Sporomusa sphaeroides DSM 2875: one gene and its partner. The protein of the gene in region 1 binds, or shares a complex with, the protein of each later gene. Links are inferred from orthologs where the notes say so. Each region holds a gene or a part of one and is shown on either strand. Other genes may lie near its edges.

The links.
Region 2: the proteins of uvrB (region 1) and pcrA are in contact, whole or in part, in a crystal structure (PDB 7EGT), measured with the Thermus thermophilus proteins. The link is inferred for Sporomusa sphaeroides DSM 2875 from one-to-one orthologs. Residues at the interface, in WP_096411307.1 of Thermus thermophilus: Glu23, Leu25, Arg26, Asp27, Gly28, Glu29, Arg30, Phe31, Arg55, Glu326, Asp327, Phe328, Glu379, Ser382, Gln383, His398, Gly400, Arg401; in WP_096412145.1 of Thermus thermophilus: His654, Arg656, Phe657, Gln666, Asp668, Glu669, Lys680, Arg681, Leu682, Ser683, Lys685, Tyr686, Ala687.

Annotation. Positions count from the first base shown.
Region 1 is NZ_CP146991.1:3,252,092-3,258,517, reverse strand. Bases 1,987-4,967 are described here. They hold uvrB (excinuclease ABC subunit UvrB), read left to right. Parts: upstream 1,987-2,425; coding sequence 2,426-4,510; downstream 4,511-4,967. Other genes in these bases: uvrA (excinuclease ABC subunit UvrA), read left to right, coding at 4,748-4,967; SPSPH_RS15230 (trypsin), read left to right, coding at 1,987-2,249. Also shown: SPSPH_RS15235 (S41 family peptidase), read left to right, coding at 1-945; more of SPSPH_RS15230, read left to right, coding at 1,008-1,986; more of uvrA, read left to right, coding at 4,968-6,426. UniProt on the Escherichia coli protein: The UvrABC repair system catalyzes the recognition and processing of DNA lesions. A damage recognition complex composed of 2 UvrA and 2 UvrB subunits scans DNA for abnormalities.
Region 2 is NZ_CP146991.1:2,823,300-2,829,676, forward strand. What follows is about bases 1,343-4,274. They hold pcrA (DNA helicase PcrA), read right to left. Parts: upstream 3,954-4,274; coding sequence 1,731-3,953; downstream 1,343-1,730. Other genes in these bases: ligA (NAD-dependent DNA ligase LigA), read right to left, coding at 1,343-1,706; SPSPH_RS13315 (DUF3343 domain-containing protein), read right to left, coding at 4,075-4,274. Also shown: more of ligA, read right to left, coding at 1-1,342; more of SPSPH_RS13315, read right to left, coding at 4,275-4,311; SPSPH_RS13320 (LysR family transcriptional regulator), read left to right, coding at 4,643-5,530; SPSPH_RS13325 (GGDEF domain-containing response regulator), read right to left, coding at 5,544-6,377. UniProt on the Escherichia coli protein: A helicase with DNA-dependent ATPase activity. Unwinds DNA duplexes with 3'-5' polarity. Translocates on single-stranded DNA with 3'-5' polarity. Initiates unwinding more efficiently from a nicked substrate than double-stranded DNA.

The DNA of each region.
Region 1 (6,426 bases):
GGGTCAATCAAGGGAATGGTCAACTCCCTGAATGATCCGCACTCCATCTATATGGACAACAAGATGTTTAAGGATTTCATGATTGAGACAGAAGGCTCTTTCGGCGGTGTCGGTATTGTTATTGGCACCAAAGATAAACTGCTTACCGTGGTAGCCCCCATTGAAGGAACCCCTGGTGAAAAAGCCGGCATTAAGAGCGGTGACCAGATCATCAAAATAGACGGCCAGGATACCAAAGATCTGGCCCTGGACGAAGCCGTCAATAAAATCCGCGGGCCGGAAGGCAGTAAGGTGGTCCTGACCATTAAGCGCGGTGAGGATACCCAAGACTATACCTTAACCCGTTCCAACATCCAGATTAAGACAGTTGCCGGAAAAATGATGGATAATCATATTGGCTATATTCGCATATCCATGTTTAACGAAAATACCGGTGACGATTTTATTCATAAGCTGCAGGAACTTGAGAAACAAGGGATGAAGGCAATCGTACTGGATTTGCGGGACAATCCGGGCGGCCTCCTGAACGAAAGTGTTGAAGTGGCCAGCCAGCTTGTACCAAAAGGTCCGGTGGTTTCGGTAGTTACCCGGGACGGGCAGCGGGAGACGCATTCCTCTAACCTGGCAGTACCGAAATATCCGGTAGCTGTTCTGGTTAACGGCGGCAGTGCCAGTGCTTCCGAAATTGTAGCCGGAGCTGTCCAGGATACCGGTGTCGGCACCCTGATTGGCACCAAAACCTATGGCAAAGGTTCTGTTCAAACGGTTATTCGGCTTGATGAAGCTTCGGCTGTCAAACTGACCATTGCCAAATACCTGACGCCAAAAGACCGCTCCATTAACGGGGTAGGTATTGAACCGGACATTACTATTGAACTGCCTGAGACCAAAGACAAAGATGTACAGCTTGAAAAGGCGCTTGAGGTTTTGCAAAGCAAATTATAATAAAAGGTGAGGTTGGTTTATATATATAAACCAACCTTATTGTTCATTGAGGTGAGGACAAGTTGTTTCCATGGTCTGATATTATGCTGCTTATTGTTCGCGGTGCTGTAGGTATCGTATTTAATTTTAACTTTTGGCTGATCCTGGCGCTGGTTGGTTATCAGTACTGGCAGATGCAAAAACGTCAGCTCCAAATGTTTGGCGTATACAACTACTCGCTGACCCAGCAGATTATGCTGGCCGGGGCTTACGGCCTGCTTGGCGGCATAGCGGCCAGCTGGCTGCTGACCCTTGTCGGTGTCACCATCAACCAACTTGGTCTTGCCTACATTTGGCCGGTGGCGCTGGCACTTATGCTGATTAACATGCGGTTTTTGTGCTTTGCCTATGCCGGTGGTTTGGTGGCTTTGTCCAATGTATTGTTTGGCTGGCCTGAGGTCAATGTGCCGCAGGTATTGTCGCTGGTTGCCGTACTGCATATAACCGAGAGCTTGTTAATTGCCGTCAGCGGCGGTTACAGCTCCATGCCGATGATTATTAAAAAGAGCGATGGCACCTTGGTCGGCGCCTTCAGTCTGCAAAACTTCTGGCCTTTGCCGCTGGTTATCCTGGCCGCGGTGGCTGTTCCCACAGGTACCGGAACCGGTGGCATCCTCAACATGCCGGACTGGTGGCCGCTGCTGCCGTTAGTGCAGGAAGCACCGGCCGGTTCGGCCTGGGTTTATGTTATGGCACCGGTGGTAGCCGCCCTTGGTTATGCCGATATGGCCATTGCCAGCCTGCCGCAGCAGCGGCGGCGGCAATCGGCATTGCATTTGGCTGCCTACAGTATCGTGCTGCTGGTGCTTGCCATATTATCGGCTAAATACACCTGGCTTCAGGCCATTGCCGCCGTATTGTCGCCCCTCGGGCATGAATTTCTTATTCAGCGTGACAACCGGCGCGAGATGGACGCTCCTCCCCGTTTTGTTCCGCCGCCGTATGGCGTAATGACGCTTGATACGGTTGTTGATGCACCGGCAGCCAGGGTGCTGGCGCCGGGAGATATTATTACCCATATTGCAGGCTTTACCATCAACAGCCGTTATGACCTGGCAGTGGCTCTCGCTCAAGCGCCGGAACGCTTTGAGCTTGTGTTTGAACGTGAAGGGACCACGCAGGTTAAAACTATTAAATTCAAGCGCGGCGAGCGCCGTTTGGGGGTAATTTTGGTCCCCGACGGAGATGAACAGTTTTACGCCGTGATGACAGAGGAACGCTATGGACTGTTTGACTGGGTCCGGGATAAATTGAGAAGACTTTGAAATGCTGAGATATTTGACCAGAACATATGTGCGTGCTATAATAAAAACAAAGCAAACATATGTTCTGGATAGTGATATTTATGAAAAACTTTCTTATCTGACGGGGATGCAGATGGGGTTGGAGCCTCATCTGCATCAAGTCTCCATTTATTTATAAAGTAAGATAGGTGATAACTATGGCAACCGTACCAAAACTCAATACCGTCCACCATGAGGGCAGTATTCCGTTCAAGGTGGAAGCGCCCTTCGTGCCGACAGGTGATCAGCCGGCAGCTATTGTCCAATTGGCTGAAGGCATCAAACAGGGTGATGCCGCTCAGGTGCTGCTGGGAGCTACCGGTACCGGTAAGACCTTTACTATGGCCAAAGTTATTGAGGCTGTACAAAAGCCGACTTTGGTCATAGCCCATAACAAAACCCTGGCGGCTCAGCTGGCCAGTGAGTTTAAGGAGTTTTTCCCCAATAATGCTGTTGAATATTTTGTCAGCTATTATGACTATTATCAGCCTGAGGCCTATATTGCGCAGACCGATACCTATATAGAAAAAGACGCTTCCATCAATGATGAAATTGATAAGCTGCGCCACTCGGCCACCAGTTCGCTGTTTGAACGGCGGGATGTTATTATCGTGGCCAGTGTTTCCTGCATTTATGGTTTGGGTTCGCCGGATGAATACCGGGGGCTGGTGCTGTCGCTGCGGCAGGGTCAGCTAAAAGACAGGGACGAAATCCTGCGTAAGCTTGTCGATATCCAGTATGAGCGCAATGATTACAATTTTACCCGGGGAACCTTCCGGGTCCGTGGTGATGTTGTGGAAATTTTCCCGGCAGCCTACGGGGAAAAGGCTTTGCGGGTCGAATTGTTCGGCGATGAAGTGGAACGTATTTTGGAGATTGACACCCTGACTGGTGAAATTGTCGGGGAAAGGAAACATATTGCGGTTTATCCGGCCTCTCACTATGTTACCTCCCGGGAAAACATGCTGCGGGCAGTGCAGGACATTGAAGCCGAACTAGATGACCGCCTGGCCTCTCTGCGGGCCGGCAATAAGCTGCTGGAGGCCCAGCGCCTGGAGCAGCGCACCCGCTATGACCTGGAAATGATGCTGGAAATGGGCTATTGTTCAGGCATCGAAAATTACTCCCGCCACCTGACCCAGCGTCAGCCGGGAGAGTCTCCCTATACGCTGGTGGATTATTTTCCGGAGGATTTTCTGATTGTTATTGACGAATCTCATGTTACCCTGCCCCAGATTAGGGCCATGTATGCCGGCGACCGTTCACGCAAAGAATCGCTGGTTGAAAATGGCTTCCGTTTACCCTCGGCGTTCGATAACCGGCCGCTGACCTTTGATGAGTTTGTCGAGCGGATTAATCAGATTGTCTATGTTTCGGCCACACCGGCTGCTTATGAACTGAAGGCAGCCAGTCAGGTAGCCCAGCAAATTATCCGGCCAACCGGACTTATTGATCCTGAAATTGAAGTACGTCCCATCAAAGGGCAGATGGACGATTTGCTGGATGAAATCAAGCTGCGCACAGCCGCCAATGAGCGGGTGCTGGTTACTACCCTGACCAAGAAGATGGCGGAAAACCTGACAGAATATCTAAAAGGCATGGGCATCAAAGTAACCTATCTCCATTCTGATATTGCGACAATCGAACGGGTGGAGATTATCCGGGATTTGCGGGCCGGGGTGCATGATGTGCTTGTCGGTATCAACCTGCTCAGGGAAGGCCTGGATATGCCGGAAGTATCGCTTGTCGCTATCCTGGATGCCGACAAAGAGGGTTTCCTGCGTTCAGAGACCTCGCTGGTACAGACCATCGGCCGCGCTGCCCGTAATGTCCATGGCAAGGTTATTATGTATGCCGATACCATCACCGACTCCATGCGGCGGGCGATGGGTGAGACCGAACGACGCCGCGAGATTCAGATGGCTTATAATACCAAGCATGGGATTACGCCGAAAACCATTGAAAAACGGGTTAAAGAACTTATCGAAACCACCAGGGTTGCCGAAACTCCGGCTGAATATAAAGCCGACCGTATTGGCAATATGCAGCGTGCCGATATGCTGGACTTGGCGGACAATTTGGAGAAAGAAATGCGTCAGGCCTCCAGACAGCTCGAATTTGAGCGGGCGGCTGAACTTAGAGATATGATTGTCGAACTCCGGCAAAAAGCCGGGGGTGGAACAGGTAAAGGCAAAACAGCCGGCAAAACCGGCAGTAAGACGAATAAAGCCAGGAAGAAGTAGCAGCTCCTGTTGCCCTTATCCGCTGGCTAAACTCGCTATAAGACTCCCGCTTCTAAAAGCGGGAGTTATACCCATACGGGCACAGGCGAGCGAGTAAGCCCCCTGGATAATTCCGGGTCGCTTTGTAATTTTACGCTGACAAGATGCTACCATTATCATTAAGATACTGGTATAATATAAAACGAATAATTGCTATCCATTAATATGCAGTAGTTAAAAGAGGGGAATAAGACAAGCATGACAGACAGTATTATCATTAAAGGTGCCAGACAACACAATTTAAAAAACATTGACATAACTATTCCACGCGACCAACTGGTGGTTATTACCGGGCTGAGCGGCTCAGGCAAATCATCACTGGCGTTTGATACCATTTATGCCGAAGGGCAGCGGCGCTATGTGGAGTCATTGTCCGCCTATGCCCGGCAGTTTCTGGGCCAGATGGACAAACCGGATGTCGACTATATCGAAGGCTTATCGCCGGCGATATCCATTGACCAAAAGACCACCAGCCGCAACCCGCGTTCCACCGTGGGGACCGTTACTGAGATTTATGATTATCTTCGCCTGCTGTTTGCCCGGGCGGGACGGCCGTATTGTCCCAAATGCGGCAAGCCTATTGCGCAGCAGACGGTGGAACAGATGGTCGACCAATTGCTGGCTTTAGGCGAGGGTGCCCGACTGAGCATTATGGCACCGGTAATTCGCGGGAAGAAGGGCGAGCATCAGAAAGTTCTGGAGGATATCGGCAAACAAGGCTATGTCCGGGTGCGGGTGGACGGCGAGGTCCGTGATGTTACGGATGAGATTAAGCTGGAAAGGCACAAGAAACATACCATCGAAGTTGTGGTCGACCGCATTGTAGTGCGTGACGGGATTGCTACCCGTCTGGCCGACTCTATTGAAACTGCGCTTGAACTGGGCGGCGGCATTCTTACTGTCGATACCGGCGGCACTAACGAACTGATATTCAGCCAGAATTTTGCCTGTGTGGATTGCAGTATCAGCCTGCCGGAGATTGCCCCGCGGATGTTTTCTTTTAACAATCCCTTTGGTGCCTGCCCGGACTGCACCGGTCTCGGCAACAACCTGGAAATAGACCAGGCGCTGGTCATTCCTGACCCGGGCAAGTCTTTTATTGACGGGGCCATTGCGGCCTTGAGCAAGAATACCAATTCCTATTTCATGTGCCAGCTGGAAGCCGTGTTGGAACGCTATGGCAAAACCCTGTATGACACCTGGGAAAATACCCCTGATGATCTGAAGGAGATTATTCTTCATGGCGGCGGGGCTGAGAAATTCACTTTCCGTTATGATAATATGTATGGCGAAACCAAAACCTATTACTCGGTGTTTGAAGGGGTATTGCCGATGCTTTCCCGGCGGCACCGTGAGTCCACTTCCGACTGGTCCAGGGAAGAAATTGAAGAATACATGAGCTCCAAGCCCTGCCCGGCGTGCAAAGGGGCAAGACTTAAGCCGGAAGCGCTGGCCATCAGGGTCGGCGGCAAAAATATTTATGAAATCACCCGCCTGACGGTGGCTGAGTCTCAAGCCTTTTTCAGCAAGCTGGAGCTTACTGAGCGGGAAAAAGTCATTGCCAACCAGATATTAAAAGAGATTAATGCCCGTCTGGGCTTTTTGCTCAATGTCGGCCTGGATTACCTGACGCTTGACCGGGCTGCCGGTACGCTTTCCGGCGGTGAAGCTCAGCGCATCCGGCTGGCGACGCAAATTGGTTCAGGCTTGGTCGGGGTGCTGTACATTCTGGATGAGCCCAGCATCGGCCTGCATCAGCGCGACAACAACCGTCTCCTGGACACGCTGAAGCATTTGCGCAATCTGGGAAATACGCTGCTGGTGGTGGAACATGATGAAGATACCATGTATACCGCCGATCATATTATCGACATTGG
Region 2 (6,377 bases), 430 kb from region 1 along the record:
TAGTTTACCACACTTTCGGCAATTTTGGGGCCGATTTCACCAATTGTCGTAAGTTCTTCGACGCCGGCCACAGCCAGCCTGTCAATATCACCATAGTACCGGGCTAAGAGTGCCGAGGCTTTGGCGCCGACATGCCGTATGCCCAAAGCAAACAGCGCCCGGGATAAACCGGCCTCTTTGCTGGCTGCTATGGCTTTCACCAGATTGCCTGCCGATTTTTCGCCCATACGTTCCATCACCGCCAGCGTTGCCGGCTGCAGCGTATACAAATCTGCCGCGTCTTTTACCAGTCCGGCCTCGAGCAGGCTGGTGATGACCGCCGGGCCCAGTCCGTCAATATTCATCGCATCACGGGAAACGAAGTGGATAAGTCCTTCCCGCAGTAACGCCGGACAGCGGGGATTGACGCATTTATGGGCTGCTTCTCCGGTTTCGCGGACAATCTGCTTGCCGCATTCGGGGCAGCTGGCAGGCATAATAAAGGGCTGTTCCTGCCCTGTGCGCCGGCTCTCCACAACCGCAACCACCTCAGGAATAATTTCCCCGGCTTTATGAACAATGACGGTATCGCCAAGGCGAATATCCTTTTCCTGAATAAAATCGGCATTATGCAGGGTAGCCCGGCTCACCGTAGTCCCTGCCAGTCTGACAGGCCGCAGTACGGCAGTGGGTGTCAGCGCCCCGGTACGGCCAACCCGCACAAAGATGTCTTCCAGAATGGTCGTCGCCTGCTCTGCCGGAAATTTATAGGCAATGGCCCAGCGCGGGTCTTTGGCGGTGGAACCAAGCAGGCGCTGCTGGGCCAGACTATTGACTTTGATTACCAGGCCGTCAATGTCATAAGGCAAATCAACCCGCTTTTCCGCCCAACTTTCGCAGTACTGTGCCACTTCGTCAATATTGTCAAAGGTCCGGTAATGGGGATTGATTTTAAAACCCAGTGCCTGCAGTTTCTCCAGCATGGCCGAGTGGGTAGTGACCCCAAGACCTTCTTCGGTCCCCAAACCATGCATGGAAATATCCAGCGCCCGTTCTGCCGTGATCCTGGGGTCAAGCTGACGGATGGAACCGGCGGCGGCATTGCGGGGATTGGCCATAAGCGGCTCACCGGCAGCTTCCCTAAGTGTATTCAGCCGGTCAAATTCCCGCCTGGGCAAATACACTTCCCCGCGTACTTCCAACAGCGGCGGAATGCCGCCGGTCTCGCTCAACACCAATGGCACCGAGCGGATGGTACGGATATTGGTTGACACATCTTCGCCATAAACGCCGTCACCCCGGGTAGCTCCCCGGGTCAGCCGGCCATGTTCATAGACAAGGTTCATGGCCAGGCCATCAATTTTGAGTTCAACAACATATTCCACAGCCTGGCCGTCAAGGCTGACCCGCACTCTGGCGTCAAACGCCTGCAGTTCCCCGGCGGAGAAGGCGTTGCCCAAACTAAGCATCGGCGTCAAATGGGCCACCCGCGCAAAACCGCCGGCCGGCGCGCCCCCCACCCGCTGACTGGGGGAATCGGGGGTAATCAGCGAAGGATAGGCGGTTTCAAGGTCAATAAGCTGCCTCAGCAGTTTGTCAAATTCGGCATCGCTGATTTCAGGATTGTCAAGCACGTAGTAGCGGTGACTGTGATAGTGGATGGTTTTTTTTAATTTTTCAATTTCCTCCGCAGCAGCCGTCAGGCTATCCGGTATCGCGGTATTCATGTCGTAAAACCCCCGAAGAATATATTAGACTCTGCTGATTGGCGCCAGTTGGGCCAGCAGTTTTTTGATGCCTTCATTAGGAAAGGCAATGCTAAGCTGCATATTGTCACCACTGCCGCTGACGGCCACCACCGTGCCTGTGCCCCACTTGGCGTGATACACCTTTTCCCCGGCTTTCCATTCCAGGTTCTGTGGCTTAGCCGGGTTTTGCACCGGGCTTTTCAGGATAGTGAGTTCTGGTTTGACCGCTGCCTTAGGCAGCGAAGCGGCGGCAACCGGACGGCTGCCGGGCATGGATGACAAATAGGCAGGGCGCCCAGGCGCATAGCGTTCCATGAGCTCAGGCGGTATTTCATCCAGGAACCGGGACGGCGAATAGCATACCGTATTCCCGTAAATCATGCGCTGCCGGGCATTGGATATATACAGCTTGCGCTCAGCCCGGGTGATACCGACATAACACAACCGCCGTTCTTCCTCAATTTCCCGCTCGTCCATCAGGGTGCGGACATGGGGGAAGATACCTTCTTCCAGTCCGGCAAGAAACACGACAGGGAACTCCAGCCCTTTGGCCGAATGCAGGGTCATGAGGGTCACCTTGTCATCAGAGAATTCATTATTATCAAGATCTGTCAGCAGCGACACATGGCTTAAAAATTCTTCCAGCGTATTTTCCGCTTCGGTCTCGGCAAATTTTTTGGCGTCACTGACAAGTTCCTTTAAGTTTTCAATGCGGCTCATCGCCTGCGGGTCGCTGTCGGCTTCCAGCTCGGCCAGATAACCGGAATCGCGCATGACTTTATCCACCAGTTCGGGCACCGGCAGCGTATTCTGGCAGGACATCAAATTGAAAATCAATTCGGCCAGCCCTTCCAGCTGATGCTTAGCCCGCTTAGTAAGTCCCGGCACCAAGTCAGGGTTGGACACGGCATCGAACAGCGGCACACCCTGCCCGGCCGCATATTCTTCCAGCCGGCCAATGGTAGTATTGCCAATCCCCCGGCGGGGCACATTGATAATACGCAGCAGGCTGACGGCATCTGCCGGGTTGAAAAGCACCTTGATATACGCCATGATGTCTTTTATTTCCTTACGGTCATAGAACCTGAGGCCGCCCACCATGGTATAAGGAATAGCGGCATTGCGCAGGCCTTCCTCAATGGTGCGTGACTGGGCATTGGTACGGTACAATATGGCGATATCTTTATAAGGTGTACGATACACCGTATTGAGTTTCACAATATTATCGGTGATATACCGGGCTTCGTCCCGTTCATCCATTGCCAGATAGTGAGTTATGGTATCGCCTGCCTGGTTATCTGTCCATAATGATTTGGGCTTGCGGTTGCAATTGTTTTCGATGACAGCATTGGCGGCATCGAGTATCGTTTGGGTGGAACGGTAATTTTGCTCTAATTTAATGACTTTGGCATCCGGATAATCGGATTCAAAATCAAGGATATTCTGAATATCCGCACCCCGCCAGGCATAAATACTCTGGTCAACATCACCTACCACGCAGATGTTTCGATGTTTGGCCGCCAGACGTCGGGCAAGCAGGTATTGAGCACGGTTGGTATCCTGATACTCGTCGATTAGGATGTAGTGAAATTTTTGCTGATATTTTTCCCGAACCGTGGCATTATATTCCAGTAGTTCCACCGACAACATCAGGAGATCGTCAAAATCCAGCGCATTATGGACTTTGAGTTTGCTCTGGTACAGCTTGTACACTTCGGCTACTCTGAGATTGTAAAAATTGTCGGCCTGCGAAGTGAACTCCCGCACATCCTGCAGCGCATTCTTGGCATTAGAGATGGTGGATTGCACGCCGCCGGGCGTAAACTGCTTTTCGTCAAGGTTGAGTTCCTTCAGACAGGTTTTGATCAGCGACTGCGAATCGCCGGCATCATAGATGACGAAATTGCGGGTATAGCCGCCCAGGTTTTCAATCTCCATCCGCAGGAATTTGGCGCAGAAGGCATGAAAGGTACTCAGCCAAATATCTTTGGCAACCAGGCCAACGATCCCGGCCACCCGCGCTTTCATTTCGGCAGCCGCTTTGTTGGTAAAGGTTATGGCCAGAATATTATAAGGTGCCACTCCCTGTGCTAAGAGATTGGCAATCCGGCTTGTCAGGACCTTGGTCTTGCCTGAACCGGCTCCAGCCATGATTAGGAGCGGCCCGTTTACATGGGCAACAGCTTCCTGCTGCGCCGGGTTCAAGCGGTCAAATATGTTATTCATAGCTTCCTCCAAGTCTTAAGTAGGATAAACATTAATATTTTCTCCATATGTTTGCCTTTTCCTGTTGATTTTTAGAAAAAAAACAGAGCCTGCCTATGCAGACTCTTTAAAAAATGCGGTATCAATACGCCTGTACCAGCTTGACACCTTTTTGCAGCATAACGATTCCCTTGGCCCCCAACACTTCAACAGCCTTGTCAACGTCCTGTTCCGCAACCTGGGCTGCCAAACCTTCACAAGAGGCACTCAGTTCACGCGGTACAGGCACAAGCTCGGCGACAATGCTGTGTTCTTTTAAAATCTTTTTCGCCCGGAAGGCGTGATATACTGACGGAAATGTAATTACACAACTGAGCATTTACTAACCCTTTCCCTATGCACTCGCAAAGTATACTATGATTAGATTATTTTGTTATATGGATAGTATACTCACCGCCGGCCTCAGAACATTCCGGCCGGAAGTTCTGCGACTTGGCAAATTTAATAATAAGTCCTTTAGATCAAATATATTCGCCACAGTCCATCAAACTCCTTTGCTTATCGGTACAATAAATATTACATGCTTATAATAATATTCCTGCTAAGACATTGTTTAAGAGGAAATTGTATCTTAGTTTCCGAATTATACAGCTATACAACACACGTTAAAAATTTCATTTGGAATATCTATTTATATCTGAGGTGAGCATATGTCCTATATTCAATCATTAACCGTATTTTTACAAGTAGCCGAAGAAGGCAGCTTTTCCGCCGCTGCAAAAAAACTCGCCCTAACCCAGCCGACCGTTTCCTTTCATATCGACAACCTGGAAAAAAATTTTGGCTGCCCGTTATTTACCCGGACTTCCAAAGGGGTATCACTAACTATCTACGGAGAAAAGCTATACGAAACTACCCGGACAATTAACGGCCTGGTTGCCAGCACCCATAGTGAAATTCAGGCCATGACACAAGGTTCCAGAGGCCGGATACTGCTTGGTGCCAGCACAATCCCGGCAGATTATATCCTGCCGCCGCTATTGGCCAGGTTTCTCAGCGAACATCCCGGACTGACGCTGTCTTTGGTAACAGGCGACAGCCAAACCATCTTGAAAAGGTTTACCCAGGGCGAATTTCCCATTGCCGTCATCGGCTCGAAACCCGATGACAGCCTTATCAGTCAGCCCTTATGGACAGATGCCCTGGTACTTGCCGCCCATCCGGATTTTAAACCGGTCAGCGGCACATCCCCGGTCAAAGACTGGCTGCCTGCCTTACCGTTTATTTTGCGCAAAGAATCCTCCGGCACGGCACGCTCGGCGCTGGATGCACTGGCACGGCTGGGCATAACAGCCGCTGACCTTACTGTCGTGATGGAAGCCGGCAGTAATCAAGCAATTAAAGCCGCCATTATGAACAAAATCGGCGTGGGCTTTATCTCTGCCTGGGCCGTGGAGAGCGAGCTTGCCTCCGGTCAGCTTATTGCACTGCCACTGCCGGGTACCGCCATCAAACGCCAATTCTATGCCCTTAGCCGTCAGCCGCTGCGCCCGGCATGTCTGGAGACCTTCTGGCAGTATTTAATCAAACAGAATTAGCAGTCTTCCAGAACTAGCATTCAGCCACTTTGACCCGGTTGCGGCCGCTGTGCTTGGCTTCATACAGCGCCTTATCGGCCCGGGCAATAAAGTCGGACGGCTTGTCCGCCAGTGTTACACGGCCGCCTGCCACACCTACGCTCACCGTCACATGCGCAGCCACCGGCGAAGCGCTATGCGGTATATTGCACCGCTCGATAGCTTGCCGAATGGCTTCCGCAACCTCGACAGCGCCGGCAATGGAGGTTTCCGGCAAAATAACAACAAATTCCTCACCGCCATAGCGTGCCACTAAATCACCCGGCCGTTTTAAAACCTGGCCTGCGGCTGCCGCCACCTGTTTCAAGCAATCGTCGCCTTCCTGGTGCCCATAGGTGTCATTGTAGTATTTAAAAAAATCAAGATCCAGAAACAGAACCGACAGTTCGCTGCCTGTTCTTGCCGCCCGCCGCCACTCCATATCATAGATTTGTTCAAAATGCCGCCTGTTCGCAATGCCGGTTAAACCGTCCAGCGAAGACAGGCGGCTTAATTCTCTATTGGCATTTTCCAGTTCTTCCAGCACCTTTACCAATTCAGCCTCCCGCGCTTTACGCTGATCGATTTCATATTTGATTTTCAAAGCCGAAAGCACCCTTGCTTTGAGTTCCAGCGGCTTGACCGGTTTGGTGATAAAATCCATAGCCCCGGCGGTAAATGCCCTTTCCAGCGTCTCTGTGATATCACTGGCCGTGATGACAATAATCGGAATATCTTTTAAACATCGATTGGCTTTTATCAGCCGGCAGGCTTCAATCCCATCCATGTCCGGCATAATTACATCCATGAGAATAAGATCAATGCGCGT